Regions from separate parts of the Thermanaerovibrio velox DSM 12556 genome, predicted to be linked through region 2. Evidence: riboswitches for the same ligand, from Rfam matches in the RefSeq annotation. Region 2 holds a riboswitch; each other region holds the start of a gene.
What was found. Region 2 has a riboswitch for cobalamin ahead of THEVEDRAFT_RS00080 (aconitate hydratase). Riboswitches for the same ligand answer to the same signal wherever they lie in the genome.
Positions count from the first base shown of each region.

Region 1 (10,129 bases), 260 kb from region 2:
TCCTGTGATGGAGAGGTCCGCTTTGATCGGCGGCTGTTCCGATGCGAGCTGCATTCTAGGGGCGAAGCTGGGCGGCAGGGAGCCCCGGGGTACCATCCCTCACGCCGCCATATTGATAGCCGGAGACACCGTGAAGGTCGCCATGGCCTATGACAGGGTGTTGCCGGAGCAGGAGAAGCGTTCCATCCTGGTGGACACCTTCCGGGATGAGGCGGAGGAGGCCCTTTCCGTGGCGGAGGCCTTGAAAGAAAGGCTTTTCGCTGTTAGACTTGATACTCCTGGGGAGCGAGGAGGGGTGACCCCTGATCTCGTCCGGGAGGTACGGTGCCGGCTTTCCATGGCCGGCTATGGTCATGTAGGGGTGTTCGTGTCCGGCGGTTTGAACCCCGACAGGATAAGGGCCCTTGCGGATGCCGGGGCCTGTGGTTTTGGGGTTGGCAGTTACATAGCCCACGGCACGCCGAGGGACATGACCATGGACATAAAGGAGGTGGACGGGAGGCCCGTGGCCAAGAGGGGCCGGATCCCCGGTGTTACCGACAATCCAAGGCTTAAGCGCGTGATCTAGTGGTTTTTCCGGTTTTTGTGCCGCGCCACCCCCCACGGCGGGCATGGGGCTGGGTTGACGCTGGGTTGCGCTTTTGAGTAGATGTGAAGAAAAGAAGATGCTGTCTTTTTTCAGCGAAGGAGGAGAATCCATGATCGGCACCAGATCGTTCATGGCTAAGAAGGAAGCCGTGGAGCGCAAGTGGTATGTGATTGACGCCACGGACAAGCATCTGGGTCGTCTTGCGTCCCGGATAGCGTTGGTCTTGTCCGGCAAGCACAGGCCCACCTACACCCCCCATGTGGACACCGGGGATTTCGTGGTGGTCATCAACGCCGAGAAGGTGGGGCTCACGGGGAAGAAGCGTGAGCAGTCCATGGTTCATCGGTTCAGCGGTTACTCCGGGGGTCTTAAGTCCGTGTCCTACGGCAAGATACTGGACAGCAACCCCGAGAGGCTCATCGAGCGGGTGGTGAAGGGCATGCTGCCCAAGAACCGGCTTGGCAGGGCCATGTTCAAGAAGCTTAAGGTCTACGCGGGTCCCACCCATCCCCACGGGGCCCAGAAGCCTGAGACCTTGGAACTTTAAGGAAGAGGGGGGAATAGAAGGTGCAGGCTTCCAACATGTACTTCTGGGGCACCGGCAGGCGTAAGAACGCGGTGGCCCGCGTGAGGATCCGTCCCGGTCAGGGGCTGGTGAAGGTTAACAACCGTGAGATCGGGGACTACCTGCCTCGGTTCACCTGGCAGCTTCACGCCCTCGAGGCGTTGAAGGTGGCGGGCGTGGAGGGCAAGGTTGACGTGTTGGTGAGGGCCCATGGGGGCGGTCTCACCGGCCAGGCGGGGGCCATCAGGCTTGGGATTGCCCGGGCCATATTGAAGATGAACCCCCAGGCTCGTCCGGCGCTGAAGAAGGCGGGGCTCCTTACCAGGGATCCCAGGATGGTGGAGAGGAAGAAGTTCGGTCAGGCGGGAGCCCGGGCTCGGTTCCAGTACTCCAAGCGTTAGTGGACTTGGGCCTCGCTGGCCTGGGTCTTCAAGTTCCTTCGGGGCCCTTCGGGGCCCCTTTGTCTTTGCGGTACTTGACAGACCGGTCGGTCTTTGAGAACATCCTAGCCGGATTTTGGAAGGAGGGAGTCTATTTGGTCTCCGATGCCAAGGACGCCATAATGAGCAGCGCGAGGATCATCTTCGCCCAGAGGGGTTACGAGGGGGCGGGGGTGGACTCCATAGTAAGGTCCGCCGGGGTTAGCAAGGGGGCCTTCTATTGGCACTTTCACAGCAAGTTCGACCTGTTCAAGCGGGTCATGGAGGACGAGGTGGACAGGATCGTATCCTACCTGGCGGATGGATCGGCCCAGGGGGAGGACGTGATTGCCATGTCGGTCCGGAAGGGGGAGGGTTTTCTCCAGCTGCTTTGGAAGGAGCGGGACTCCCTGTCCCTCTGGTTGGAGCTCCGGCTCTTGGCCCACCGGGGGGTTGAGGGCATGCGGGACCTGACGGGGTCCCTTCGCAGCCGCATGATGGGGGAGATGCGCCGGGTCCTCGCCGAGGCGGGAGGGCTCCCTGACGGTATGGAGGAGGTTCTTTGCATATTGTTCGACGGGATCATGTTCAACCTATGGGTGTGGTTTGACGTGGAGGACGCGGTGGCCCTTTGGAGGAGGAGCTGCGGGGTCCTTTTTGGGGGTGAGGCCCTTTGATGCCCGTGTATCGCCTCGGCAGGGGGTGCCTTTTGGCCCTTCTATCCCTTATTATCCTAGGCTCATCCTCGTCCGCCTTCGCCGGCGTGGTTCGGCTTGAGGACCTGGAGTCCAGGATGCTCGGATCTCACCCGGCGGTGAGGGCTCTTGATATGGCGGTGAGGAGGGCAGAGCTTGAGGTTCAGCAGGCCAGGGCGGGGCTTTCCCCCAAGTTGGACTTGGTGCTATACGGTTCAAAGGCCCAGGAGGCCCCCAAGGGGAAGGTGTACGATTTCGACAACGTCCCCATAGGTATAGCCATAACGGGCTACGAGGAGACATACAGGGCCTCGGTTGCGTTGACCCACCTCCTTTACTCCGGGGGTACCGTGACGAGCCAGGTTAGGGCCGCTCAAGCGGGGTTGGAGGCGGCGAAGGCGGACAGGGATCGGGGGGTCGAGGGGCTTCTCTACCGCCTCAGGGCCTCTTATCTTGCCCTGGTGAGGGCCAAGGGCAAGGCCCAGGTGGCCCAGAGGGTGGTGGAGCTGTCCGAGGCGTATCTGACCAGGGTTCAGGCCTTCTTCCGGGTGGGCATGGTGCCTAAGGCGGAGGTGTTAAGGGCTCAGGTGGCCCTTTCCAACGCCAGGTTGAACCTGATGAGGGCTCGAGGGGGCGGTTCAAAGGGCATACGCTGCCCTGGACAGGGCGGCAGGTTTCCCCGTCCCCAGGGACGGGGAGATGGAACAGCCGGCCTCGTTGCTGCCCGAGGAGCTGCCCCAGGATCTCCCGGATCTGGCGGCGGAGAGCCGGGCGGAGATCCGTTCCTTGGAGGAGTCCTACCGCCAGGCCAAGGCCCTTGCGGACGCCGCCGCAGGCCAGGACAGGCCTCAGCTGCTGTTCAAGGGGGAGGCTTACAGGGTGGGTTCCCATTTCTTCCCCTCCGATAAGGACGACTACCTCCTTTCCCTTACCCTGCAGTGGCGGTCATGGGACGGGGGGGAGAACCGGGCCAAGGCCCGTCAGTCCCTGGCTTTGGCGGAATCCCTGCTGTCCCGGGTGGAGGACATGAAGCTGGAGATACGCCGGGAGACCGTGGAGGCCCTGGAGTCCCTGAGGGAGGCCCGGGAGAGGGTTAAGACCGCGGAGGTCATGGTGGAGCAGGCCACGGAGGACCACCGGATATCCCTCAGGCGCTACGAGGCCCGGGTGGGCACCAACCTGGACGTGATGGATGCCCGGGTGAGGCTGGAACAGGCCATGAACGACCTCGTGGACGCCCGATGTGACCTGTTGTCCTCCCAGGCGGCCCTGAGGTACGCCCTGGGGGAGGACGGATGGGGGCAGATCGCGGCGACTGGTAAGCCGGTGAGCAAGGGCAACTAGACCAGCCTTTAGGGGGGCCGGATCTTCCCGGCCCCCTTTAGCGTTGCAGCCTTTAGATCCTTGGGGCAGGGGCCGGGATCCGCTCCGCCCATGGAGTAGGGCCTTGGGTTTTCGGGTGGGTTGAACCCTGCGGTTCCCAAGGGCGGGACTTATTCAGAAGATACTTAATATTATCCCATGCCCATCGAGTGTTAACATAGAAGTAACCGTTTCCCCCTGTGGCCCTATGGTGGTATGGCCATCCCAAGGGGTGCCGAGGGGGTAGCGGTTGTAAAAAACAAAGCTTAAAGGCCCGGCTGTTTCAGGAAGTCCGGTGAGAATCCGGCGCAGCCCCGCTACGGTGTGGGCGCCCTTTGGCGTCCAAGCCCGACACTGGCACCGGTGCCTTGAGTTGCGTCCACCCCTCGAGGGCGGGGGAGGACGCATGTTTCGTGTTCGGAGCCCTTGGGCTCCTTTTTTTATGAGGCCTGTCCGTTGGATCTAAGCTCTTGGGGAGGTGATGGCATGTAGGGGGTCATCAGCCTTAAGCTTGCCCTCTTGTGTGTCATGGCGTTCTAGTTTGATTTTAAGTCAGGGAGTTGCTTGCGTGTGTTGAGGAGTGATCCGGTTGATCAGGTTTAGATGTTCATCCCATGTTTTGGTTCGTTTGGGTCTTGGGGCTCTGCTCCTTGCCCTCTTATCGTCCCCTCTCCCCGTTCGGGGGATGGAGGTCCCGGTGGTGGAGGTCACCGGTTCCAGGTTGGCGGATCAGCTGGCGGACCTGCCCTCCCAGGGGTACGTCATAACCTCCGCCGACATGGCCTCCCGGGGTTTCCAGAACCTTCAGGAGGCCCTGGACTCCCTGCCCGGGGTGTCTGGGCTTGTGAACGGCGCGGGCATGGCCCAGTCCAAGGGCATCTCCATAAGGGGGATGACCACCGAGACGCTGCTTCTGGTGGACGGGGTGCCGTTCATGACATCCAGCTATGGCGCCGGTGCGGTGTTGGGGGCCCCCTTTGACCTGAGGTCCATACCCATAAGCTCCGTGGAGAGGGTGGAGGTGGTTAAGGGGGCCTCATCCGCCCTGTACGGTTCCCACGGTGCCGCGGGGGTCATAAACGTAATAACCGTGAAGGGGGCTTCCGGCCCTGGCGGCCCCTTCCAGGCACGTTTCACCGCCGGTTCCGGCGGTTACGGCATGGGGTCCTTCAGCGCCGCCGCCGCATCCAGCTCCATGTGGGCAAGGGTATCTTACTCCAGGGAGGAGGAGGGGGAGCGGGAGATAAGGCTTAGGGGCAACGGCCTCAGGGACTTCTCCAAGGACTACCGGTCGAACCACTACGGCCTTTCCGCCGGGTCGGCCTCCGGTAGGGGGTGGGAGTTTTCCAGCCAATGGGGGGATTATTCATCCCGTTGGACCTACGATGGAGCCGATAACCACCAGGATAACAGCTACTCCCGGGTGGCCTTGACGGTTCCGTTGGGTGGGATGAAGCTCAAGGGCTATTACGGGGAGTCCGCCAAGAAGGTCTTTGACAGCAGCGGCAGGAGCGACTACCGGGACCGCAACATGGGTTTGTCCCTGGAGGGACGGGGGCGGCTTTGGGGCAATGGGGCCGCCTATGGGCTTGAGGTAAGGCGTGATGACTCGGATTACCTGAACGTGGACAACCCGTGGGGCAACAACGACCCTTACGACCTCAAGCGGGACGGGATCATAGCCTACGGGGAGACCACCGTTCCGCTGGGGGATCTCACCGCGGATCTTGGGCTTAGGTACGAGAGGTGGCACGTGGAGGAGGGGGAGGACCAGTCGGAGCTGGCCCCGAAGGTCTCCCTTTACCGGGAGGATTCCACTGGGAGGCTCTGGTATCTTTCCGCCGGGAGGTTCTTCGTGATGCCCAGCTTCTTTCAGATTTACATGCCCATGAGGAGCTTCGGCGAGCCCAACTACTCCCTAAGACCCGAGAAGGGTTGGAGTTACGAGGGGGGCGTCAAGGGCAAAGACCGTTCCTGGAGCCTTGGTGTCTTCTACACCGATGTGGAGGACAAGATAAAGTACTGGTCAGATCCGGTTACCTGGATGGGTAAGTACGTTAACCTGGACGAGTACAGGGCATACGGGGTTGAGGGTATGTTTCGGGTGAACCTCTCCGGGGAGATGTACTACCAGCAGGGGATTTCCTGGACCTACGGGGAGGAGCTCAGCGGGGGCACCTGGTCCAGGTCCGGGGATCCAAGGTGGGACGTGACCGGCTCCCTCAACTGGGCCAGGGGGTCGTGGGGGGCCGGGGTAACCGGTCGCTTCTACGGTGACCGGGCCATAGCCAACAATAGCCGCGGATACTCCGACGAGGACCTGTTCCTGGTGGATGCCTTTATGTCCTACACGTCCAAGGACGTGACCTTTAGGTTGGGTGCTAGCAACCTGTTCGATCGCAGGTACGTGCTGGACCGGAACGGATACCTTACCCCGGAGCGCAGGCTTTACATATCCCTGGACGCCAGGTTCTAGCCCTTAGGGGCTGGGGGAGAGGGTAGGTTCGGGTTCTTCTTCCCTTCAGCCCCTCAGTCCTTCAGGCTGAAGCGGAAGGGGACCAAAACCCGGTCGTTAAGGTCCTCGGGGAACCTCCAGAGAAGCGCTGCCGTTAGGGCCGCCTGGTCCAGCCCCCTGTAACCGCTGGACCTGTAGATCTCCCCCTTTTGTGGCAACCCCTGTCTTACGATAAGGGATATCACAACGGTGCCCTCCTCCCCCCGTTTCCTTGAGGAAAGGGGGTAGGGGGGCACCGCCTTGATTATCGCCTCATCCCCCCTGTAGCGTCCCTCTTCGCCTCGGATCCCCTTGGGGGGGTCATCCTGGGTGCTCCTCCCGGTGGTCCCCCCTCCCTCGAAGGGGGATGCAACATCCTTCTGCTCCGCCGGGCTGCTGTCCCCGGTGCTGAGGGAATCCGAGGAGGATCTAGCCTGCCTCGTCCAGCCAGACCCCGGGGCGGGGCCGCCGATCGACTTGCCACCGGTTTTGCCATCGTCCACCTTCGTTTCCGTTGGCCTCCTTGGAGCGTCGGTGGAGTCCTCCTTGGCGGTTTTATGGGGTGTTGACCACGCAGCAGCCCCGCGGGGTTTGTGGGTCACCGGGGGCTGCGGGGGGATCGCCGGGGCTATGTATACCGTGATAGCCCTTGGGGTGCTGCCCTGCTTCCATCGGTGGGACCCGTTAATCCCCAGCCCGGATGCGGCGACGGCGATCGCTGCCCCGTGCAGCAGGAGGCTTAGGAAGATCCCCATGGGGCGTCTCATCTTGGTTCCTCCGTGAGTAGCCCCGGGGATGAGACCCCCGCCTCCTGAAGGGCCCACAGCACCCCTATCACCTTCCCGTAGGGGACGTCCCTGTGGGCCCCGATCAGCACCGGTCTTGCCTTGTCCATGGATCGCGCCATACCCTTGAGTTCCTCCAGGGTGACCTCTTTCCCCTCCGCGGTTATCGTCCCGTTCGCCAGGATTGTGACCACCATGGGGATTTTGAAGTTCCCCGCCTTTTCAGCTGGTGTGCCCTTGGCGTGAGGGAGGAGGACCTCCTGAAGGTTTAGGTGGCTGAACGAGGAGGTGATCACGAAGAATATTATGAGGATGAACAGCACGTCCAGCAGGGGTGTCATGTCTATGTCCAGTCGTTTGCGCCTCACCCCAAGCTGGCCGCCTCCTCCCGGTCCGTGGGGAGCGGTCCCCCCGCCTTAATTCGAGCCAGCACCAGCAGGTCGGCCAGACGGTTCATGGCCTCCTGGGACCATTCGATCATGTGCTGAAGGGTCATGAGCCCCACCAGGGATGGTATGGCGCAGGAGAGTCCCGCCACGGTGGTGAAGAGCGCCACCCTTATCCCCCCCGCCACCTCTGACGAGTTGGCCCCCGCGGCGTCTATGGCCCCGAACATCCGAACCATCCCGATAACGGTGCCGAGGAGCCCCAGCATGGGGGAGAGCCGAATGGACAGCTCCAGCCATCCAAGCCCCCTCTGCTGGCTGAACAGCTCCCCCCTTATGAAGACCTTCCCCGCCTCCCTCATGGCCGGGGCCCCGGCGTTCCAAAGGCTCATCAGCTCCCTCATGAGCCTTTGGGGCAGGGTACCCTCCCCCGCGGACCGGATCGTCCGGTCCAGCTGATCCGGGGATGATGGGTTGGATAGGCCCCTGAGCAGCCCGTCCGCCCTTTTGAGCTGCCCTCGAAGGGACCACATGAGCAGGAACCTCTCCAGGAACACCCCCGTGGAGCAGATGGACATCCCAAGGATCACCCACATTATGGGTCCCCCCTCGTTCATGAACCACAGGATGGATTCCAACACCTTATCAACCTCCCTGCTGTTTGGTTTATTGGGGTTATTCGGGTCTTGTGCGGCCTCGTCCTTCGGACCTGGCGGCAAGTCAGCTCCTCCTCAGGAGCAGCCACAGGAAGAAGAGGGCCCCCACCCCGGAGGTGATTATGCCCACCGGTATCTCCGACGGGGCCCACAGGGTCCTTGCCGCCACGTCACAGAGGGTCAGCATGGAGCCCCCTATCATGGTGCTGGCAAAGAGCACCTCCCCCTCTCCCCTTGCCCCGGTCATCCGGGCCATGTGAGGGCCGAAGAGGCCCACAAAGCCTATGGGGCCGCAGATGGAGACGCTTGAGGCTACCGCCAGGGATATGAGGGAGAACAGGATGAGGCGCACCGATTGCACCGGTACCCCCCGGCTTTGGGCCAAGAGGGTGCCGCAGCGTATGAGCTTGAGGTCTTGCAGAAAGAAACGGCAGACCAGGAGGGTGCCCCCCAGGGTGATGAGGGCGGGGAGCAGGGGGTCCCATCCTATGATCTGTATGCCCCCCACTGGCCCACCTCATCATCCTGAAGGAGTCCGAGTAGCCCCCGCTGTATTGGATTATCATGTTTAGGCTCCCGAACAGGAAGCTGGCGGCAACACCTGCCAGCATTAACCCCTCCCCGGAGGGGTTGCGCCTTTGAGTGGCCGCCCCCGCTGCCTGGATGAGGCCTATGGCCAGGGCGGAGCCCAGGAACGCCCCCGCTCCCAGGGGGATCTGGATGCCGAACCTGATGGCGCAAACCGCTCCAAGGGCGGCCCCCGATGACACCCCCATCACGTCCGGGGAGGCCAGGCTGTTCTTGAGGAGCACCTGAAACACCGCTCCGCAGACGCTGAGGGTGGCTCCGGTGGCGTAGCCCAGCAGAACTCGAGGAAGCCTCATCTCCATGAAGACCGGGTTGTTGAGCATGTTCCCCAGCGGAACGTCCGCGGGACCGATCATGGGGCTTGCGACGAGTATCGCAATGGATGCCAGGGCCAGACAGAGGTTCCGGCGGTTTCTCATCGGAGCATCACCTCCGGCATGAGGCAGCCCCTGCCCCGTGGGTCCGTCAGTTTGGCGAAGGGAACGTTGAAGACCCCCTCAAGCTCCGCGGGGCCTATGAGGTGCGGGGGGAGGTCAAAGAGCAGCTCCCCGTTCTTTATGGCTAAGACCCGGTCCGCCCAGGCCAACGCCAGGTTTACGTCGTGGGTGACCATGAGCATGCCCTTTCTGCCCCCCAACCCGTCATCCTTGAGTGCCATTAGGAGGTTGAACACCTCCTGCTGGTGGAGGTGGTCCAGGAACGCGGTGGGCTCGTCAAGGAGTAGGCATCGGGTACCTTGGGCCAGGGCTGCGGCTATCAGTCCCCTCTGGGCCTCGCCGCCGCTCAGCTCCTCCATGGGGGTGTCCGCCAGGTCCTTGAGCCCCACCGCGGCGAGGGCCCTCCGGACCGTATCGAGGTCCTCCGGCCCCAGGGGGTCAAAGGGCCCGTGCCAGGGGTACCTGGATAGCTCCGCCAACTCCCTGGGGGTCACCGGGGGACGCCCCTCGGAGGGCTGGGGCACCATGGCGATGTGCCGGCCGATCTCCCTGGGCCTCATGGCCCTTAAGGGCCTGCCCAGGATCCACGCCTCACCGTCGAAGGGCACCAGTCCCATGAGGGCTTTGAGGAGGGTGCTCTTCCCCGCCCCGTTGGGGCCTATCACCGCCAGGGCCTCCCGGGGCCTAAGGTCCAGGTTCACGTCCCGGAGGATGGTCCTTCCCCCCATCTGGACCGTCAGGTCCCTCACGGAGACGATGCTCATCGGGACGCCTCCCGGATGGCCCGCTGGAAGGCGTCGATCACCACGGGTATCCTGGGCCCGGGCCGGAGGTAAACGGTGCCCTCCAGTACCTGGAGCTTGAAAGTGGAGTTGGGGAACGACCGGCGCCACTTGCGGCGGATCTCGTTCAGGTCGAACAGCTCGTCCCGGTTGAGCCTTGAGGAGGAGTGGTAGAAGTTCCTGTCCCCCACCAGGTCTATCACCACCTGGGGTCTCATGGCTAGGAGCCCCTCGGCGAAGACCATGGGGTAGGGGGGTGATGAGGGGGGAAGGCAGTTCTCTCCCCCCGCCAGCCTCACCAGCTCCCCGTAGAAGCTCCTGGGCCCAGCGGCGTAGAAGGAGGTTATGCGCCCCGCCTCCATCTCCCGGGA
Region 1 covers NZ_CM001377.1:272,370-282,498, forward strand. Annotated here, with positions in the region: gene THEVEDRAFT_RS01190 (nicotinate phosphoribosyltransferase) at 1-568, shown strand, start outside; gene rplM (50S ribosomal protein L13) at 699-1,136, shown strand; gene rpsI (30S ribosomal protein S9) at 1,157-1,555, shown strand; gene THEVEDRAFT_RS10055 (TetR/AcrR family transcriptional regulator) at 1,630-2,250, shown strand; partial or broken gene THEVEDRAFT_RS09730 (TolC family protein) at 2,403-2,840, shown strand; gene THEVEDRAFT_RS09735 (TolC family protein) at 2,968-3,612, shown strand; adenosylcobalamin (AdoCbl) riboswitch at 3,889-4,040, shown strand; gene THEVEDRAFT_RS01215 (TonB-dependent receptor plug domain-containing protein) at 4,211-6,106, shown strand; gene THEVEDRAFT_RS09095 (energy transducer TonB) at 6,160-6,891, opposite strand; gene THEVEDRAFT_RS01225 (ExbD/TolR family protein) at 6,888-7,277, opposite strand; gene THEVEDRAFT_RS01230 (MotA/TolQ/ExbB proton channel family protein) at 7,274-7,936, opposite strand; gene THEVEDRAFT_RS09740 (iron chelate uptake ABC transporter family permease subunit) at 8,016-8,459, opposite strand; partial or broken gene THEVEDRAFT_RS09745 (iron chelate uptake ABC transporter family permease subunit) at 8,509-8,958, opposite strand; gene THEVEDRAFT_RS01240 (ABC transporter ATP-binding protein) at 8,955-9,740, opposite strand; gene THEVEDRAFT_RS01245 (heme/hemin ABC transporter substrate-binding protein) at 9,737-10,129, opposite strand, start outside.
Region 1: another riboswitch for cobalamin. It lies ahead of THEVEDRAFT_RS01215 (TonB-dependent receptor plug domain-containing protein); the one in region 2 lies ahead of THEVEDRAFT_RS00080 (aconitate hydratase).

Region 2 (10,129 bases):
GTGGAAGCACGACCAGAAGTTCGTGGTGGAGCGCAACAAGGATTACTGGAAGAAGGATTCTAAGGGTAACAAGCTTCCTTACCTGGACCGGGTGGAGCTGAGGATAATACCGGATCAGTCAGTGGCCTGGATGGAGTTCAAGAAGGGTAACATTGACATCTTCACCGCTGTGCCTGATGAGTTCTACAAGGATTGCGTTGCCCAGTACGGTCCCAAGGGGCTTTTCATAGAGAAGCCTTGGGTTGGTACCTACTACATAGGTATGAACATGTCTAAGCCCCCCTTCAAGGACAACCAGAAGCTCCGCCAGGCCCTCAACTGGGCTATCGACAGGGAAGCCATAAACCAGATGATTCTCAACGGCCGTCGGAAGGTCAACAAGGGAGTCCTTCCTCCCGGCATGCCGGGCTACAACCCGAACCTCAGGGGTTACGGTTACGATCCTGCGAAGGCCAAGAAGCTCCTGGCGGAGGCGGGTTACCCCAACGGGCTTGAGGTGGAGCTCCAGTTCAATGCTGGCGCTGGTCACAAGTCCATATGCGAAGCGGTGCAGGCCCAGCTGTCCCAGATAGGAGTGAACGTGAAGCTGAAGGAGCTGGACTGGGGGGCCCATCTTGACACCTGCGACCGGGGGGAGACCCAGATGTTCCGGATGGGGTGGGTGGTGGACTACATGGACCCGGACAACTTCCTCTTCGTGAACCTCCACTCCTCCAACTTCGGCTCCAAGGGTAACTACACGTTCTACAAGAACCCCAAGGTGGACAAGCTGCTGGAGGCGGCCCGCAGCAACCCCAGCTGGGATCAGCGGATGAAGCTCTACCGGGAGGCGGAGCAGCTCATCGTGGACGATGCCCCCTGGATCTTCCTCTTCGCTTACACCACCAGCCTGGTTCACCAGGATAACGTAAAGAACGTGAAGCTCCCCGCCATGGGGGACTACAAGACCGACCTTGCCACCGTATGGAAGGTGAAGAAGTAGCTTTGCTGGTACCGTAACCGGGGCCCCGGGGGCTCCTCTTGGCTCTCGGGGCCTAATCTCACTGGGCTATCCTTAGGAGGTGCGGCTTTGTTTCAGTATGTCCTAAGAAAGTTGTTGGTATCCATCCCGGTGGTATGGGGAGTGGTTACCGTGATATTCATACTTATGGCGGTGGTGCCTGGGGATCCGGCCAGGATAATGATGGGCCAGCGGGGGGATCCCGAGACGCTGGCCCGCATAAGGGCGGACCTGGGTTTGGACAAGCCCCTGACGGTTCAGTACATGGACTTCATGGGTAAGCTTGTGAGGGGGGACCTCGGCAAGTCCTACAGGACCAACGAGCCGGTTACGAAAGCCATAGGGGAGAGGTTCGGTTCCACCATGAGGCTGGCGCTGTGGGCCATGGTGGTGGCCACGATAGTTGGGGTGGCGGCGGGGATAATGTCCGCGGTCAAGCAGTATTCCCTCTTCGATTACTCCGCCATGTTCATTGCCATAGCGGGTGTTAGCGCCCCGGTGTTCTGGTTCAGTCTTCTTCTCCTTTTGGTGTTCGCTTACGGCCTTCACTGGGTTCCTGGGGTTGGTTATGGGGATGGTTCCTTCAAGTATCTGATACTTCCTGTGGTGGCATTGGGACTTAGGCCCGCGGCCATCATAGCCCGTCTTACTAGGTCCTGCATGCTGGAGGTCTTGAGCATGGACTACATAAGGACCGCCAGGGCGAAGGGGCTTTCGGAGTGGAAGGTCATAGCCAAGCACGCCCTCAAGAACGCCATGATCCCGGTGGTAACCATAGTGGGGGCGGAGATGTCGGGGCTCCTGTCCGGGGCGGTGCTCACCGAGACGGTTTTCGCCTGGCCTGGCATAGGGCGCCTTGCGGTGGAGGCCCTGGTGGCCAGGGACTTCCCCATGATAAGGGGGACCGTCATAGTTATAGCCCTCATCTTCCTGGTGGCCAACCTCATAGTGGACCTCTCCTACGGGCTTTTCGACCCGAGGATTCGCTACGACTAGGGGGTGCGGTTCGTGAGCGTGAGCGACAACGTTCAGGTTAACGTGTGCAATGCCGTGTCCGAGGAGCCGAAGCCGAGGAGTCTTTGGCACGATGCGTGGCTCAGGTTTAAGCGCAACAAGCTTGCCATGGCTGGGCTCTTCATGACCATAACGATAATCTTGGCGGCCCTCTTGGCTCCGGTCATAGCCCCCTACGATCCGGTGAAGCAGCTCATCTGGACCGAGGGGATGGACGTGCGGCTTGCGGCACCGTCCGCCAAACACATAATGGGCACGGACCTCTATGGCCGGGACATATTCAGCCGCATTCTCTACGGGGCGAGGATATCCCTTCAGATAGGCATATTCGCCACGATGGTATCCCTTTTAATAGGCATACCTATGGGTGCCATATCGGGATACGGTGGGGGGTAAGGTGGATGACGTGATCTCCTGGTTCATGAACGTCATCTACGCATTCCCGTTCCTGCTGTTCGTGATGGCGGTGGTGGCGGTCTTTAAGGACCCAGGGCTCACAACGGTTTACGTGGCCATAGGCCTTATAAGCTGGGTTACCATCGCTAGGGTGTTGAGGGCACAGTTCATGCAGCTCCGGGAGATGGAGTTCGTGGAGGCCGCCAAGGCCCTGGGGCTTCCCACCTGGAAGATCCTGTTTGGGCACATACTTCCCTCCGCCATGGCGCCGGTTATAGTCCAGGCCACCATGGGGATGGGGGGCATCATAATGATAGAGGCGGGGCTTGCGTTCCTCGGTTTCGGCGCCCAGCCCCCCACGCCGTCCTGGGGGCTCATGATATCCGAGGGACAGCAGTACCTTGCGTCGGGCAAGTGGTGGTGGTCCATATTCCCCGGCCTTGCAATCATGTACACCGTTCTGGCCTTCAACTTCCTTGGGGACGGCTTGAGGGACGCCCTGGACGTACGGATGAAGCGATAGGAGGTGCCTTAGATGCTGCTTTCGATAGAGTCCCTTAAGACCTCCTTCCATACGGATCACGGGGTGGTAAGGGCGGTAGACGGGGTCAGCTTCTCGATAAATCACGGGGAGACCCTTTGCGTGGTGGGTGAGTCCGGGTGCGGTAAGTCCGTCACCGCCCTGTCGGTTATGGGCCTTCTTCAGAAGCCCTCCGGCAGGGTGGACGGGGGCCGGATAGTTTTCGAGGGCACCAACCTTCTGGAGCTGCAGGAGCATGAGATGAGGAAGGTCCGGGGCAACTCCATATCCATGATATTCCAGGAGCCCATGACCAGCCTCAACCCGGTCTTCACCGTTGGTGACCAGATAAGGGAGCCCTTGATGCTTCACCAGGGGCTTAACAAGCAGCAGGCGGATGAGCGGGCCCTGGAGATGCTGGTGAAGGTTGGCATATCGGAGCCCAAGAAGCGGCTGGAGTCCTATCCGCATCAGATGTCCGGGGGCATGAGGCAGAGGGTGATGATAGCCATGGCCCTGGCGTGCAATCCCAAGCTGCTGATAGCCGACGAGCCCACCACCGCGCTGGACGTCACCGTTCAGGCCCAGATACTGGACCTTATGAGGAACCTGAAGAAGGACTTCGGGTCCGCCATAATGCTGATAACCCACGACCTTGGGGTGGTGGCGGAGATGGCGGACCGGGTTGTGGTCATGTACGGCGGCCAGGTGGTGGAGGAGGCCATGGTTCGGGAGGCCTTCAAGGACCCACTTCATCCCTATACCAGGGGGCTTCTGGAGTCCATCCCAAGGCTCGACGAGGACCGGGAGAAGCTGCCGGTGATACCCGGGGCCGTGCCTGACCCAAGGTACTTCCCCAAGGGATGCCGGTTCTCAAACCGTTGCTACCACTGCTCCAGCCGCTGCGTGAACGAGAACCCTCCCCTGTACCTTTTGGAGGACGGGCGCAAGACCAGGTGTTTCCTGTACGATGGGGACAAGAGGGTCAAGGGGGTAGAGAAGCATGAGTGAGCCGATACTGGAGGTGCAGGGTCTTTACAAGCACTTCCCCATCAAGAAGGGGCTTTTCCGATCCGTGGTGGGACACGTTAAGGCGGTGGACGGGGTATCCCTGAGGATACCCAAGGGCAAGACCTTGGGTTTGGTTGGTGAGTCCGGCTCCGGTAAGACCACCACCGGAAGGGCGCTGCTGCACCTCATAGAGCCCACCGGCGGCACCGTTAGGTTCCAGGGGGTTGACGTGTCCCAGAAGCTGAAAGAGGACCCCAGGTGGGTCAGGCGGTCCATGCAGATCATCTTCCAGGACCCCTACGGCAGCCTTAACCCCAGGCGGACCGTTATGGACATAGTGGGGGAGGCGCCCCTCTACCACGGGATCGTGGACAGGTCGAACCTCCAGGATTACGTGGGGCAGGTGCTGGAGATGAGCGGCCTTAAGAGGACCGACGCCATGAGGTATCCCCACGAGTTCTCCGGGGGCCAGCGGCAGCGCATAGGCATAGCCAGGGCCCTGGCGGTGAAGCCGAGCTTCATGGTTTGCGACGAGCCCGTGTCCGCCCTGGACGTGTCCATAAGAAGCCAGATATTAAACCTGCTCAAGGACCTCCGGGACCAGTTGGGGCTTACGTACCTCTTCATATCCCATGACATGTCGGTGGTCCGCCACATATCGGATCACGTGGCGGTCATGTACCTGGGCAAGCTGGTGGAGTCCGCCCCGAAGGGGGATTTCTTCAGGGAGCCCCTGCACCCGTACTCCAAGGCCCTTCTCTCCGCGATACCCCTTCCGGACCCGGAGGCCAAGAGGGACCGCATAATCCTGGAGGGGGACGTGCCGTCCCCGGTGAACCCCCCGTCGGGATGCCGGTTCCACCCCCGGTGCTCCTACGCCATGGAGAGGTGCCGTTCCGAGGAGCCCCCGTTGGCGGACGTGGGGGGGAGAGAGGTTGCCTGCTGGCTCCACTGCCGGTAGATCTGACCTTTCAGGTTGGGTTATTTCAGCTCTTTCAGCGCGGGGGACGGGGTGCCGTTCCCCGCTTTTTGCGTCCTTGCATGCGTTCCCGCCGTCCTGTGCCTTTCCTTTTACCCATTGGGGGGCTATATTAATGGCTGGACTAAAAATTATTCGAAAGGGGGCATGGGGATGAGGAGGTTTTTAGCCGTTCTGTCCGCCACCGTCTTCATAGTATTAGGTGCTTCGTCCTTTGCCTTTGGGGCCATGAGCAAGAGGGACCAGGGCGTAAGGCTTGGCATGGAGGTAAGGGCCAGGATAATGTCCGAGTCATATCACTCCAGGAGCGACCTTGCCCTTTGGAAGAGGCTGTTGAACGACCCGCCGTCGAAGTTGGAGGACCGCATAGGGGCCGGGCTCGCATTGGTGGACCGCATATTCCCCGGAGGGGACCCTTCCAGGTGGGAGGAGATAAGGGGGTTCATCGATGACTCGGGTGTTCCAAAGTCCCTTGCGGCGGCGGACGCGGTGCTCTTCACGTCTTACCTGGCGGTGAAGGCCCTGCCGGGCAACGAGGGCATGTGGCTCGCCTACGTGCTGATGGAGCCCTTCTTCCGGTCAGACCTTGCGAGGTTGGTCTACGGCAGGACCTGTCCTGTGCCGGTGGCGGAGATGATGAAGAAGATGGCCGAGGCAGGGGTTGAGCCCCCGGAGGGCTGGCCCGAGCCATTTGAGGTGGTGGGCTTCCTTCCCCTGGGGGCCCCGGTTTCTGGGTCCGTTTCCCAAGAGCAGGTGGCCCTCTACGGCATGTGGAGGATGGATCGGGAGGGAAGGATTAAGATGGACGCCAAGGACCTCGCCTGGGACCGGGAGGAAGGGGCGGTCTACAGGATATCCGGGGAATGAAAGAATATAGTTATTTGAAAAGTTAGAAATAGACAGGATAATATTGACAAAATATCTCGTATGGTGCTTGAATACCCCCAAGCCTCGCCGCTTGGGGGTTTTTAGGTTTCCGACGGCAGTTTTGTCGGGGGCCTGGGGCGGCGGGATGTTATAGGCTTTTAGATGTGTAAAACCTAAACTTCCTCGGGTGAACGGGAAGCCGGTGAAAGTCCGGCGCGGACCCGCCACTGTGAGCCTGACCTCGTGCACGTTATCCACTGGGGGCCTTTGGCCCCTGGGAAGGGGTGCTTGGGGGATGAGGGTTAGCCAGGAGACCGGCCCGGGGGAGCGGCGGGAGATGTCCGCGGAGATCGGACTTTCGCCCGGGCGCGTCCGTTGGGGCGTGGGGCCTTTTGGGGGTCCTTCGGTCCGTCCCATGCGGCATTGCACGGTTGAAAGGGGTCTTCGCTATCGAGCGAAGACCCCTTTAATTTAGGGCCTCATGGCCTTGGAAGGAGCTGGTGCACCGTGGGACTTACGTTAACCGAGAAGCTGCTTAACGGTCACTTGGTGGAGGGAGAGCCCAAGAGGGGCTCCAGGGTGGGGATAAGGATAGACCAGACCCTGACCCAGGACGCCACCGGAACCATGGCCTACCTGGAGTTTGAGGCCCTGGGGGTCCCAAGGGTTAAAACCGAGCTTTCCGTGAGCTACGTGGATCACAACATGATCCAGGAGGACTTCAAGAACCCCGATGACCATCGGTACCTGATGGACGTGGCTCGGAGGTGCGGGATCATCTTCTCCCCTCCGGGGAACGGCATATGCCACCAGCTGCACGTGGAGCGCTTTGCGGCCCCCGGTAAGACCTTGCTTGGCAGCGACTCCCACACCCCCACCTCCGGCGGGGTGGGCATGCTTGCTATAGGGGCGGGGGGCATGGACGTGGCCCTCGCCATGGCGGGGGAGCCCTTCTACCTTACCTATCCGGCGGTGGTCAAGGTCCATCTTACAGGGCAGCTCTCCCCCTTCGTGTCCGCCAAGGACGTGATACTTGAGGTCCTCCGCCGCATAGGGGTTAAGGGCGGCGTGGGGAAGGTTTTGGAGTACTGCGGCCCCGGTGTGGGGACCTTAGCGGTTCCAGACAGGGCCACCATCGCGAACATGGGGGCGGAGACCGGGGCCACCTCCTCGGTGTTCCCCAGCGACGAGGTGGCCAGGGAGTGGCTTAGGGCCCAGGGGAGGGAGCATCAGTTCGTACCCCTGGAGGCGGACCCGGACGGGGTTTACGACCAGGTGATAGAGATAGACCTTTCCAGGGTTGAGCCCTTGGTGGCCCTGCCTCATCAGCCGGACAACGTGATCCCCGTGCGCGAGGCGGCGGGGATGGAGATCCAGCAGGTGATGTTCGGTTCCTGCACCAACTCCTCACTCCGGGACCTGGAGGCGGTGGCCTACCTCCTCAGGGATATGTCGGTGCACCCGGAGGTGGACTGCGGGGTATCTCCTGGGAGCCGTCAGGTGCTTCATCACATGGCCAAGTCCGGTGCCCTTGAGTCCATCCTATCCGCGGGGGTGAGGATCCTGGAGGTGAGCTGTGGGGCCTGCATAGGCATGGGTTTCGCCCCTCCCACCGACGGGGTGTCCTTAAGGACCATAAACCGCAACTTCCTGGGCCGCTGCGGGCACAAGACCGGCAAGGTGTGTCTTGTGAGCCCCGAGACCGCCGCGGCCTCCGCGGTGGAAGGCCGTATCACGGACCCCAGGGATTTCGCGTCGAAACACTCAAAGGCCCCGTTCGTGTTCCTCCAGCCCGAGCGGTTCCACATAGAGGACCGCAGGTTCGTGATGCCCTCCGATGACCCTGAAAAGGTGGTGATCCGAAGGGGTCCCAATATAGCCCCCCTTCCTGAGATGGGGCCCATGGAGGAGGTCATATCGGGTACGGCGCTCCTCAAGGTGGGGGATGACATAACCACGGACCACATAATGCCCGCGGGGGCCAAGGTGCTCCCGTTGAGGAGCAACGTTCCCGCCATATCCAAGCACGTCTTCGAGGTTGTGGATCCCACCTTCCCGGAAAGGGCCCTTGCCGCCAAGGGGGGCTTCATAGTGGGAGGCGCCAACTACGGTCAGGGTTCCAGCCGGGAGCACGCCGCCCTTGCGCCCAGGTACCTGGGAGTAAAGGGGGTTTTGGCCAAGAGCTTCGCCAGGATCCACCTGGCTAACCTGGTCAACTTCGGGATACTGCCCCTGGTCTTCGAGGACCCGTCGGACTACCAGAGGGTAGACCAGGGGGACCAGTTGGAGATCCGGTCCCAGGACGTGGTCCCCGGCAGGGCGTTTCAGGTTTTGAACCTCACCAAGGGGTTGACCATCCGGTGTGTTACCCCGGTTGGGGAGGGGGACCTGGAGATCATAAGGGCGGGAGGCAAGCTGAACCACGTGAGGTCCAAGGGATAGGACGATAGCACCAAGGCTTCCCCGGGGGCGGCAACTTCCGGAAACGTGTAAACCCTGCCCAGATTTACCCCTTCCGGATATGGACAAGTGTTTTTAGCTGATGAACAACGCGCCTCCGCATCCGACCCCCGGGGTTTTCCCATACATGGAGTCGTCGATTTTAGTACCAATGGTTCCCGGTCGCTGGCCGCGGCACGGGTCTTAAGGTTGGCAAGGTGCAGAAGGAGGGTGAAGCATGAGGTTCGAGGGTTTGGAGCTTGAGAGGTACCGGGAGCCCCAGGAGGGAAGCAGGATCGTCTTTCGGGATGGGAAGATGGAGGTCCCGGACGATCCGGTGATACCCTATGTGGAGGGGGACGGCGATAGGGGTGGACATAACCCCGGTGATGAAGAGGGTTTTGGACCGGGCGGTTCATAAGGCCTATGGCGGGAAGAGGCGTCTTGTCTGGTGGGAGATATACGCGGGGCAGAAGGCCATGGACCTGTTCGGCACCGCAATACCCAAGGACTCCTTCACCGCCCTTAGGTACTTTCGGGTGGGCATAAAGGGGCCCCTCACCACCCCGGTGGGAGGGGGTTTCAGGAGCCTCAACGTGGCTTTTCGCCAGGAGCTGGATCTATTTGCCTGTGTGAGGCCCGTGCGCTGGTTCGACGGGGTACCCGCTCCCCTTAAGAGGCCCCAGGACGTGGATATGGTGGTTTTCCGGGAGAACACCGAGGACCTGTACGCCGGTATAGAGTGGGAGATGGGGACCGAAGAGGCCGGGAAGGTGATAAGGTTCCTCCGGGATATGGGGAAGGAGGTGCGGGAGGACTCCGGGATAGGTATAAAGCCCATATCCAAGACCGGCACGGAGAGGCTCGTCCGGATGGCCATAAGGTACGCCTTAGATAACAAGAGGAAGTCGGTCACCCTGGTTCACAAGGGGAACATAATGAAGTTCACCGAGGGGGCCTTCATGAAGTGGGGGTACGAGCTGGCCAAGAGGGAGTTTGGGGACCTCACGGTGACCGAGCAGGAGGTGATGGAGCTCCACCAGGGGGTGGTTCCGGAGGGCAAGGTGGTCATAAAGGACCGGATCGCGGACGCCATGTTCCAGCAGATACTGCTCCGGCCCTCGGAGTACCACGTGCTTGCCATGCCGAACCTTAACGGGGACTACATGTCCGACGCCCTGGCCGCATCGGTGGGTGGTCTTGGGCTGGCCCCTGGGGCCAACATGAACGACCAGGTGGCGTTCTTCGAGGCCACTCACGGCACCGCCCCCAAGTACGCCGGGCAGGACAAGGTTAACCCGGGTTCCCTGATCCTATCCGGGGTTCTCATGCTGGAGCACCTGGGGTGGCGTGAGGCGGCGGAGCTCGTGGTTAGGGGCATGGAAGGGGCCATAAGGGATGGCATCGTGACGTACGACCTGGCCCGTCAGCGTGAGGGGGCCAAGGAGGTCTCCTGCTCCGCCTTCGGGGAGGCGGTTTGCGAGAGGATGTAGGGCAGAGGCCCTAGTGGTCATATCGGGGCGTTATGGCGGGGGGGCGGGGCTTCCCCGCCGCGTTTCAATGGGGGTGTTGAGGTTGGAGGTAAGGGAGTCCAGGGCAGGGACGTTGGAGTCGTCGGACTGTCTTGTGAGCGTTTATCCGTCCGAGGGGTTGGAGGTGGTCCTCAAGGGTGTGTGCGCCCGGATGTACCCGGAGAGGACGAGGCGTATGGTGGAGGAGGCGCTGAGGGAGGCCGGCATAGTGGCTGCGGTGGAGGTTCAGGACCAGGGGGCGCTGATGGCCACCATGAGGGCCCGTCTTAGGACCGCCGTAAGGCGTGCTGTTTCGGGGGGTGGCTGCGGTGAGGCCCGTTAGGTCCATGCTTTACGTGCCGGGCAACAGCCCGGGGATGCTGCAGCACTGT
Region 2 covers NZ_CM001377.1:11,616-21,744, forward strand. Annotated here, with positions in the region: gene THEVEDRAFT_RS00050 (ABC transporter substrate-binding protein) at 1-982, shown strand, start outside; gene THEVEDRAFT_RS00055 (ABC transporter permease) at 1,070-1,996, shown strand; gene THEVEDRAFT_RS09625 (ABC transporter permease) at 2,009-2,410, shown strand; gene THEVEDRAFT_RS09630 (ABC transporter permease) at 2,436-2,933, shown strand; gene THEVEDRAFT_RS00065 (ABC transporter ATP-binding protein) at 2,946-3,941, shown strand; gene THEVEDRAFT_RS00070 (ABC transporter ATP-binding protein) at 3,934-4,902, shown strand; gene THEVEDRAFT_RS00075 (hypothetical protein) at 5,074-5,787, shown strand; cobalamin riboswitch at 5,956-6,124, shown strand; gene THEVEDRAFT_RS00080 (aconitate hydratase) at 6,295-8,229, shown strand; gene THEVEDRAFT_RS09635 (hypothetical protein) at 8,465-8,647, shown strand; gene icd (isocitrate dehydrogenase (NADP(+))) at 8,574-9,719, shown strand; gene THEVEDRAFT_RS00090 (citrate lyase acyl carrier protein) at 9,793-10,080, shown strand; gene THEVEDRAFT_RS00095 (HpcH/HpaI aldolase/citrate lyase family protein) at 10,067-10,129, shown strand, end outside.

Region 3 (10,129 bases), 240 kb from region 2:
TCCTCATTACCTCCCTTAACACCTGATCTATAAGCTTAGATTGATCCAAACGGATCACCCCCAAAGATCAACTCCCCTGAACCGGACACCCAAGGGCTATGCCCAGGGGGGTCACGAGGAACGGGCAGGAGGGGACAAAGGCAGGCAACCCCACCTCAGCGCTTATCACTTGATCCATCCGGGAGAACGAGCACGTCCCCCCCACCAGGAAGACCCTGCCCGCCCCGTCATCCCCCACGAAGCGCTTTATTATGGTTCCCATCTTCTGGAACACCGGCTTGACCACCGGCATAAGCTCTGACTGCATCCTAGGGTCCCTCTTTAGCGCCTCCGCATCTTCCAGCGATATGCCCCGGTTGCCCGCTATCACCAAGGACACATGGGTACCCCCCGTGGGCTCGTCAGCCACGGACACCAGCTTCCCATCCCTGAAAAGGGCTATGCCGGTGGTGCCGCCCCCTATATCCACCACCGCTCCATCCGATACGCCAAGGACCAGGTTAGCCGCGGTGGGCTCGTCCAGGACACCCTGCACGTTGAAACCCGCTCCCTCCGCCACATAGCGATGGGCCGCGGAGTCCCTGGAGGACGTCCCCGGGGGGACCGCCACCGCAGCCATCTCAAGCTCCACCCCAAGCCGTTCCTCCAAAATCCCCTTAAGCCTGCGAACTATGCCGGCGGCCCCGGCGAAATCAACCACAAGTCCATCCCGGACCACCGACGCCTCCTCCATCTCCCAGGACACGACGCGGCCCTCTAGGTCCACCACAGCTAAAACCACCGAGGCGGTACCAAGATCCACCCCAACCATCAGGGGACAGGAGAACTCCCCCAAGGGCTCCTCCCGGGTACGGAAAGCCCCCTCCAAGAACCGGTTGACCCTTTCAATCACCGCGGGGGCATCCCCGCATCCCAAAAGGTTGTTCATGGCACTATGTTCCCCCTCACGCCCTTTCTATAGCCGCAGGCGTTGGCCTCGTCGTAGTCTATGTGCATGGCAAGGCTGTACTTAGGGGAAACCCTAACCAGCACCTCTTCAAATATCACCGGCCTATCCCCAGGCACCCTCACCCTCACCCGGTCACCGTCCCTGACCCCCAGAAGAATCGCGTCATCGGGGGTCATGTGGATGTGCCTATGGGCCACTATGACCCCCTCGTCCAACCGCACCTCCCCATTAGGACCCCTTATGACCAGTTGGGCACTGCCCCGGATGTCCCCGGAGTCCCTGACCGGAGGGGATATCCCAAGGGTCAAGGCGTCGGTCATGGACACCTCCACCTGGGTCTTATCCCTCTCCGGCCCGAGAACCGCCACGTTCCTCATATCTCCCTTGGGCCCCACAAGGGTCACCCGCTGGGAGCACAAAAACTGACCCGGCTGGGAGAGGGGACGCTCCGGGGATAGAGAAGCCCCCTTCCCAAAGAGGGCCTCCACATGAGGGACGCTGAGGTGAACATGCCTTCCGGATGCCTCAACCTCAAAGGATATCCGTCCCCTGAGGGCCCATACCACCCGCTCCGCAAGGGCATCCAAGTCAAGCCCGGCGGGCAGACGACCCACCCCCTCCCTGGGGCGATCCATGACCTATGCCCCCTGGGGCTTCGACTGATCCAGGCTGGGAAGGATGAACTCCACCTCCGGATGGGGCCTCGGGATGACGTGCACCGAGATCAGCTCCCCAACCTTGCTCGCCGCCGCAGCCCCCGCGTCGGTGGCGGCCTTCACAGCGCCGACATCTCCCCTCACCATGACCGTAACCAGCCCGCCCCCAACCATCACCTTGCCTATCAACGTCACGTTGGCCGCCTTCACCATGGCATCCGCCGCCTCAACCGCCCCCACCAAACCCTTGGTCTCTATCATCCCCAGCGCCTGCATGTTGTTGCTCATCTCAACTACCCCCTTCTTAAGATATATTTAACCAAATACCACCGGATCCACCCTAGCCCCAAAGCCCCATCCCCCTGGGCCTCAGCGGCCTAGACGCTTCAGCAGACGGTCCGCTATCCGGTCCACAAGCTCCTCCAGCGGGAAATCCTGGTCCACCGCGCCGGAGGTGCCGCAGCCCCCTAAATCTGCCCCGAGCTCCTCTATCTCCTTGAGCCCCCAGGCTACCCGTCTTACGTTTATGAGGTGCATGGGCCCCACGTTGTCAGACGTGGCGTTATGTCCCACGGCCCCGCATCCCAGCGTCATGGACGGGAAAAGACCGGTGGTGGCCCCCACAGCCCCAAGGGATGAACCGGCGTTCACAATGACCCTTGAGACCGGCTTCTTAAGGCCGAACTGGCGTATGACCTCCTGGTCGTTGGAGTGTATGGCCAGGGTGTGTCCAGCCCCCTCAAAGTCCAGGAGCCTTATGCACAGCTCACAGCACCTCTCCCAGCCGTCCTCGGAATAAAAGGCCAGCACAGGACAGAGTTTCTCCTGGGAGAACGGGAACTCCCTCCCAACCCCCTGTCCCTCCACCAGGAGCAGCTTCGTCCCGGCGGGTATGCTTATACCCGCCTCCTTGGCTATGAACTCAGGGCTCCTGCCCACCGTACGGGGGTTCATCAGCCCCGAGGGCTGGAATATGGTCCTGGCCAACTTCGCAGCGTCGTCCGAGGGGACGAAGTATCCCCCTTGACGAAGGAACTCCCGCCGTACCTGGTCCTCCACCTTCTTGTCCACCACCACCGACTGTTCCGATGCACATATGGTGCTGTAGTCAAAGGTCTTGCTGGCGGTTATCCGGGCCACCGCCCTTGGTACGTCCGCGGTTCGATCTATGAAAGCCGGGGTGTTCCCCGGTCCAACCCCTATGGCGGGGGTCCCGGAGCTGTAAGCCGCCCGGACCATCGCAGACCCACCGGTGGCGAGGATGAGCGATACGTTCTCCGGACGCATGAGCTCCTGGGTACCCTGAGGGGTGGTCAAGGACATACAACCGAAGACCCCCTCCGGCCCCCCCGCATCCTCCACCGCCTTGGAGAGCACCTTCACGGTCTCCATGATGCAGTTCTTAGCGCTGGGATGAGGGGAGAAAACAATGCTGTTAGCCCCCTTCAGGGCTATCATGGCCTTGAATATCACCGTGGAAGTGGGGTTCGTGGACGGTATCAGCCCCGCCACCACCCCCACGGGCACCGCAACCTCGAAGAGCTTCCCCTCCGGGTCCTCCCGGATGATCCCCACGGTCCTCATGGCCTTTACGGCATCGTACACGCCCTTGGCAGCGAACAGGTTTTTGAGCTTCTTGTGCTCCGGCCTTCCGTATCCGGTCTCCTCATGGGCCATCCGCCCAAGTCGCTCCGCGTTTTCAACCGCCGCTCTGAAGACCGCCGCTACAAGGCGGTCGATCTCCTCCTGTCCCATGGAGGCTAGAACCCGTTGGGCCCCCTTGGCCTTTGCCACCAGATCCCTTGCCTCCTGGATCGACAGGAGATCCCGGTCCCTAACCTGCACTCCCGTCACCTCCTCCCCGTTCCGTCAACGACCTTAGCTCCCGCAAAAGCTCCTCCTTGGAGGCGAACTTTATCCTCTTCCGGCTCATACCCACCGGAAGCGATCTCGCAAGCCTCCTGAGCTCCATCACCGTCAGGGCCTCCAGTTCCGAAAGGTCAAGCGAAGGCCCCGTTTCCCGCACCTCCGGCTTGCCCGGTTCGTCAGCTCCACGGGACACCTCCAGCGGCCCTGAAGACGGGGCTTCGTCACTCAAAGCTTCATCCGCCGCTGAAGAAGACGCCCCATCCTCCGGGGAAGACCCCGGGGCCAACATGCCCCAAACCTCCCAATGGGGACGGGGGATAACGTGCACCCCCCTCATCCTCACCCCCACCTTACCCACCGAGGCGGCCGCAGCGTCCACAGCGGCCCTCACGGAGGCCACGTCCCCCGCCACCAGGACCGTGACAATGCCACCCTTGACCTTGAGGGCCCCCAGAAGGGTCACCGACGCAGCCTTCAGGGCCGAGTCCGCCGCCTCCACCGCCCCCAGCATCCCAAACACCTCCACCATGCCGAGGGCCTTGCCGGTGAGAGCATCACCGCAACCCATGGAGTAGACCGCTCCCCGGGTCCGGTTAGAAGAGCAGCGGGTTCTCGGCCACGAAGATCACCGCCTGGGCAAAGGCGTCGCAGGCGGCCTTACAGGCGGACTGAGAACCGGTGAGCAATCCCCCGCCGAAGTTGGTCTCCGAGGGGGGACCGTAGAAAGCCGCCAACCTAACGTCCGCGGCCTTCAAAGCCGCATCCAGGGCGTACATGGCCTCCAACGGAGGGGCTATGAGGTAAGCCAGGGCCTCCCCCTCCTTTATCCCCGCCACCTTGGACAGGTAGCTTCCAGTCCTGGATATGCAATGGGCATAGTAGGGGATCGTATCGTCATCGTTTGCGGAAACGAACCATGCCTCGTTCTCTATGAAGTCCGCTATGGCGTTAAGGCCGCTTCGGACCTCCGCCGGGTTGGGACCGGCTATGATGCCTATGATCTCCCCGGCCAGCTTGGTGTTGGCGTTAGCAGCACCTCCGTAGAAGGACTTGGCGTACACAACCTCCACGTCCGCCTTCTTGGTGGCCTCATCCAGGGCGGTGTACGTCACATCGTCGCTGTCCGCGGTGACCATACCAAGGCTCCTCTGGTCGGGCCTAAGGCCAAGGGCGGATGCCATGTCCGGGTTAACGTTGGGGATTATCTTCACGCTCAAAAGTCTCGCCTTCAGGGGATCTCCCTTCATGTTCCTTCCCTCCTTAGGGGCTCGTTAATTAATTAAAGCTTTAGATCTATCCCGCTTACCTTCTTCTCCAGCATCAGCTTTATGATCTCCCCTATGTAGCCCCCCGCCTCCACCGCCGGGGTGCCACCGGAGTGGATGTTAGAGACAACGGTGCGTTTCGCCTCGGGCATCCCCACGGTGCCCCGGTAGGTTATGTAGGCGGACATGCTCTCCGCGGTGACCAGCCCTGGACGCTCACCGATGAGCACGCACACCACCTCTGCTCCGGTCACCTCGGATACCACGTCCATGGCGGGGACCCTCCCGTACTTCACAAAGAAGGGCTTCGGTAACTTGATTCCCTTTGACTCAAGAACCTGCGACACGGCCTTGAAGGTGTCCATCCCATTGGCCTCCACCGCAGTGGTGCTGAGCCCATCAGAAAGGTAGACCAAAACCTTGGGAGGCTGGGGCACCATGGACTTTATGGCCCCCTTGGACTCGTCGGAAAACCTCCTGCCCAGGTCCGGCCTGGTGAGGAACTGATCCTTATCGGAACATAGGGTTTGTACGACCTTAAGGTCGTTGCTCCGCAGGAACTCCTCGGATATGTCGCTGAACACCGCGTCCTGGGCGGCCGCGTGGTCCGCCCTGAAACGCAGCAGCGTCTCGGTCTTGTAACGGGGTCCCGCCCTCCAAACCCCTATCCTCGCCGGGGTCTTCTCCTTCATGGCCATCAGGGCCTTCGGGTCCTTAGGCTCCGGCACAAGACAATGCTTCCTTATGTCAAGCTTGGTAAGATCGGGCAAGCCCTCGTCATCCAAGCCAAGGGCATCCTCCCCGGAGCCCGACGACGGGGGTTCCACGACAACCCGCTGCCCCGGCTCCTCCAAGGAACCCATCTCCATTAGTATCTCCTTCACCAGCTGTTTAAGCTCAAGTTCCGTCACCATCTCTACCAGCCCTCCCGTCAGCAGAAGATGGAAGCATCCCCGGCCCGGTCGGTCAGGGTGCCGTTCTCCATGATCCCCCATCTCTCCAGCCAGCACTCGAACTCAGGTATGGGGCGCACCTTCAGCAGCTGCCTCAGCGTGGGGGTGTCGTGGTAGCTGGTGCACTGGTAGTTGAGCATCACATCGTCCCCGTGAGGTATCCCCATGAAGTAGTTGCATCCCGCGGCAGTAAGAAGGACCGCCAGGTTCTCTATGTCGTTCTGGTCCGCCTTCATGTGGTTGGTGTAGCAGGCGTCACATCCCATAGGGATCCCCGTGAGCTTCCCCATGAAATGATCCTCAAGGCCAGCCCTTATCACCTGCTTGCTGTCGTAAAGGTACTCGGGACCTATGAAGCCCACCACGGTGTTCACAAGGAAGGGCTTGAACCGCTTGGCAAAACCGTAACAGCGGGCCTCCATGGTAACTTGGTCCGCCCCAAAGTGAGCATCCGATGAGAGCTCCGACCCCTGACCGGTCTCAAAGTACATGAAGTTAGGACCCACGGACGTGCCCTGCCGGGCCGCCAGCTCCATCGCCTCCTCCAGCATGTGGGCGGTTATGCCAAAGGCCTCGTTCCCCTTCTGAGAACCCGCTATGCTCTGGAAGAACAGGTCCGTGGGCGCCCCTTGACGCACCGCCTCCATCTGGGTGCTGACGTGCGCCAAAACGCACATCTGCGTCGGTATCTCATACCTCTCCTTGATCTCCTGGAAACTGTGCAGGATCTTCTTCACGTTCTCCACCGTGTCGTCCACCGGGTTAAGCCCTATCACCGCATCCCCAACCCCGTAGGACAGACCCTCGAATATGGATGCCCTTATACCCTCCACGTCATCGGTAGGATGATTGGGCTGAAGCCGGGACGCAAGGGTCCCCGGTAGCCCTATGGTGGTGTTGCAGTGGGCGGGAACTCGGATCTTGCTGGCCCCGTAGATGAGATCCAGGTTGCTCATGAGCTTCGCCACCCCCGCCACCACCTCGCTGGTAAGACCCCGGCTTACCCGCCTTATGTCCTCCCCATTGGTGCGGTCAGATAATATCCATTCACGAAGCTCCCCAATGGTCCAGTTGCGTATCTCCCCAAAGATCCTCTCATTAACGTCGTCCTGGATTATCCTGGTGACCTCATCCTCCTCATAGGGCACCACCGGGTTCTCCCTCAGATCCCCCACCGTCAGGTTCGCCAACACCTGCTTGGCCGCCACCCGCTCCTCCATGGACTCGGCGATTATCCCCGCCAGGCGGTCCCCCGACTTCTCCTCGTTAGCCTTGGCGAGAACCTCCTTCACGCTCCTAAACTGGTACACCCGACCGAAAAGCCTGGTCTTCAGCTTCACCTTCCCATCACCTCCAACCCCTCAGGATCTGCTCCAAAGAACAAACGCCGAAAAAATCAAAACCCCAGGGCCCAAGTGCACATGGCAACACAGCCAAACTGCGCCTTGGGCCCCGGGGTCACGCGGAACCTCTAAGAACCTCATCCGCGACAGGTCTCCTGGCTTACCCTCATCCTAAGCCGCCCCTTCCCAGGTATAACCCAGTGGTCTTACGCGGCCTCGTCGGGATCACAGTGGCGGCCCCGCGCCGAAATCCCATCGGCTTCCCTTAAGTCGCGGACCGGCAAGTCACGATAAAGCGGCAACATGCTCAACACAAACAACCTCATCCTTAAACAGCAAGGCTAAACGAATCAACCAGAATAGTCAACCCATAGTGCAATGTTGTATTTTTATAAAATAACTACAAATAATACCCGCGCCAGCCCCACGCGAAACACTGCGAAAAACCCCGCAAAGACAAAAGACAGCTTAGGATAAACCCCTCTTGATCCCCCACCCTTTGCTTAAATCCCCTGTAAAAGATAAACTTATCCCATGACATCCTAGGGGGGAAGAAACTTGAATTCTCTAGCTTCCAGTGAACAGCTCACCGTTAAAGGACTGCCCATTTCCCCGGGCTTGGCAAAAGGGGTCATCCTGAGGATCCACCAAAGGCCCTTCCAACAGACCGGCGCTCCTCAGGTCAACTCCGAGTACGACAAGCAGCGCTTCCGGGAGGCCCAGGAGAAGGCCATCGAACAGCTAAAGGCCCTGGCGGACTCCACCAAGGCCACCTTGGGACCTGAGAAGGCCGCCATCTTCGACGCCCACCAGCTCATGATCCAAGACCCCATGCTTGTGGACGCCATACTGGCCGCCATAATGCAGGGCCAGTGCCTGGAGGACGCGGTGGTGGAGGCCACACTCTCCATAAAGGCCCAGTTCGACGCCCTGGACGACCCCTACTTCAAGGAACGGGCGGCGGACATCCTGGACATCGGCCAGAGGCTCTTCAGGATAATCACCGGCGGAGAGGACATAAGCCAGATCGATGACAAACAGGACTACGTAATAGTCACCGACGAGCTGGCCCCCTCCGATGCGGCGGTGCTGGGCATAAAACGAAACGTCAAGGGAGTCGTCACCGCCCAGGGAGGCCCCACCAGCCACTCCGCCATACTCCTCAAGGCCCTGGAGATACCGGCGGTCTCGGGGATACCCATGGACGACAGCTTCCAAAGGGGCAACACCATCCTGGTGGACGGGGTGGGCGGAGAGGTCATCCTGTTCCCCTCCCGCGAGGTGGAGGAGGCCTTCGACAGGCGCATCAAGGCCCAGGAGGAAACCCGCCTCAGGCTCAAGGAACTGAAGGGGAAGCCCAGCGTCACCAAGGACGGCATATCCGTCCTCCTCTTCGGCAACATCGCCTCCCCAAAGGACACCCAAAAGGTGCTTAACTTCGGCGGCACCGGGGTGGGACTCTTCCGGACCGAGTTCCTGTTCATGGGACGCTCGGACTCCCCCTCCGAAGAGGAGCAGTTCCAGGCCTACAGCGAGGCCCTTAAGTCCATGGCTCCACACCCGGTCATAATCCGGACCCTGGACGCCGGGGGCGATAAAGACGTGCCCTACATAAAGGGCCTGGTGGGAGAAGAGGCCAACCCGTTCCTGGGGCTTAGGGCCATAAGGATCTGCATGGAGTACCGGGAGATCTTCATGACCCAACTGCGGGCCCTGGCCAGGGCCTCCGCCTTCGGAAACCTCAAGATAATGCTACCCATGGTCACAAGCCTCTGGGAGATAAGGACCGCCAGGGCCATGCTGGCGGAGGCGGTGCTCAGCGTAAAGGACGCGGGACATAAGGTGGCGGAAAACATCGATCTCGGCATAATGATAGAGGTCCCCGCCGCCGCCGCCTCAGCCCACGTACTGGCCAAAGAGGTGGACTTCTTCTCCGTGGGGACCAACGACCTCGTCCAGTACACCCTGGCGGTGGACCGGCAGAACCCAAGGCTCCTCCAATGGTACGAACCGTTCCACCCGGCGGTCATAGCCCTCCTGGAGAACACCGCAAGGGCCGCCCACGAGGCTAACATAGAGCTCGGCATGTGCGGGGAGATGGCGGGAGACCCACTGGCATTGCCCCTGTTGGTCGCCCTGGGCTTCCACGAACTCTCCATGTCCGCCCCTCGAATACCTTGGATACAGGACTACCTCATGCGGCTCACCAAGGACCGCTGCCTGGAGCTGTTCCAAAAGGTCCGCTCCATGGACTCCGGCTCATCCATAAGAGAGGAGCTCACCCGCTTCATGGAGGAACACCAGGGGTGAACCATTAAAGGGCCAAAAACCAGTCGCTCAAGAACCGGATTATCCACCCCTTCAACATGAAGGCCAGGAAGGACCCGACCCAGAGGAATGGACCGAAGGGCACCGGGTCCTTCCTGTTAATCCGCCCCTTTAGGACCATGTAGATGGCCCAAACACCACCGATGATGACCGCAAAGTAAACCCCCAACAGGGCGCCCACGGGACCTAAGAAGGTACCAAGCCCCCCCATAAGGATGGCGTCCCCTATGCCCATGCGCCCAAACGACAACACCACGATCAGCGCAAGGGGCAAGAAACCCGCAAGACCCCCGAGGAGCGCCCACTTAAGCCCCGGCATTCCACTCCCCAAATACCCAAAGGAAACACCGGCGACGAAGGAGGCAATGGATACCACGTCGTAGACATAGCCGCTCTCCCGATCGGTCACCCCGTGAAACAGCCCGAAGGAGAACATGGCCATGCATGAAAGGGCCTTGATACCAGGGCCGAAGACGAAAACCGCCAAGCCGAACGCAAGGGCGGTGAAGGCCTCGTAGAAGAGGTACTCCTTGGGGATCTTGTCCCCGCAGGTCCTGCAGCGGCCCCTGAACCACAGGAACGACAAGACCGGGATCAGATCCCAAGTGCCAAGCTGCCTACCACAGGACTCGCAGCAAGACCTCTCCCGGCCCCAAAAGGGACGACCAGTGACCAGCCGATGAGCAGCGGTCTCAACGAAAGACGCAACACAAGCCCCTAAGAGAACCGCCATGAACGTCATGAGCCATTTCAATGTATCATCTGC
Region 3 covers NZ_CM001377.1:1,655,120-1,665,248, forward strand. Annotated here, with positions in the region: gene THEVEDRAFT_RS07970 (hypothetical protein) at 1-49, opposite strand, end outside; gene eutJ (ethanolamine utilization protein EutJ) at 68-928, opposite strand; gene pduL (phosphate propanoyltransferase) at 925-1,584, opposite strand; gene THEVEDRAFT_RS07985 (BMC domain-containing protein) at 1,588-1,893, opposite strand; gene THEVEDRAFT_RS07990 (acetaldehyde dehydrogenase (acetylating)) at 1,975-3,450, opposite strand; gene THEVEDRAFT_RS10265 (BMC domain-containing protein) at 3,440-4,042, opposite strand; gene eutL (ethanolamine utilization microcompartment protein EutL) at 4,068-4,721, opposite strand; gene eutC (ethanolamine ammonia-lyase subunit EutC) at 4,754-5,653, opposite strand; gene THEVEDRAFT_RS08010 (ethanolamine ammonia-lyase subunit EutB) at 5,671-7,032, opposite strand; cobalamin riboswitch at 7,164-7,340, opposite strand; gene ptsP (phosphoenolpyruvate--protein phosphotransferase) at 7,594-9,345, shown strand; gene THEVEDRAFT_RS08020 (prepilin peptidase) at 9,350-10,096, opposite strand.
Region 3: another riboswitch for cobalamin. It lies ahead of THEVEDRAFT_RS08010 (ethanolamine ammonia-lyase subunit EutB); the one in region 2 lies ahead of THEVEDRAFT_RS00080 (aconitate hydratase).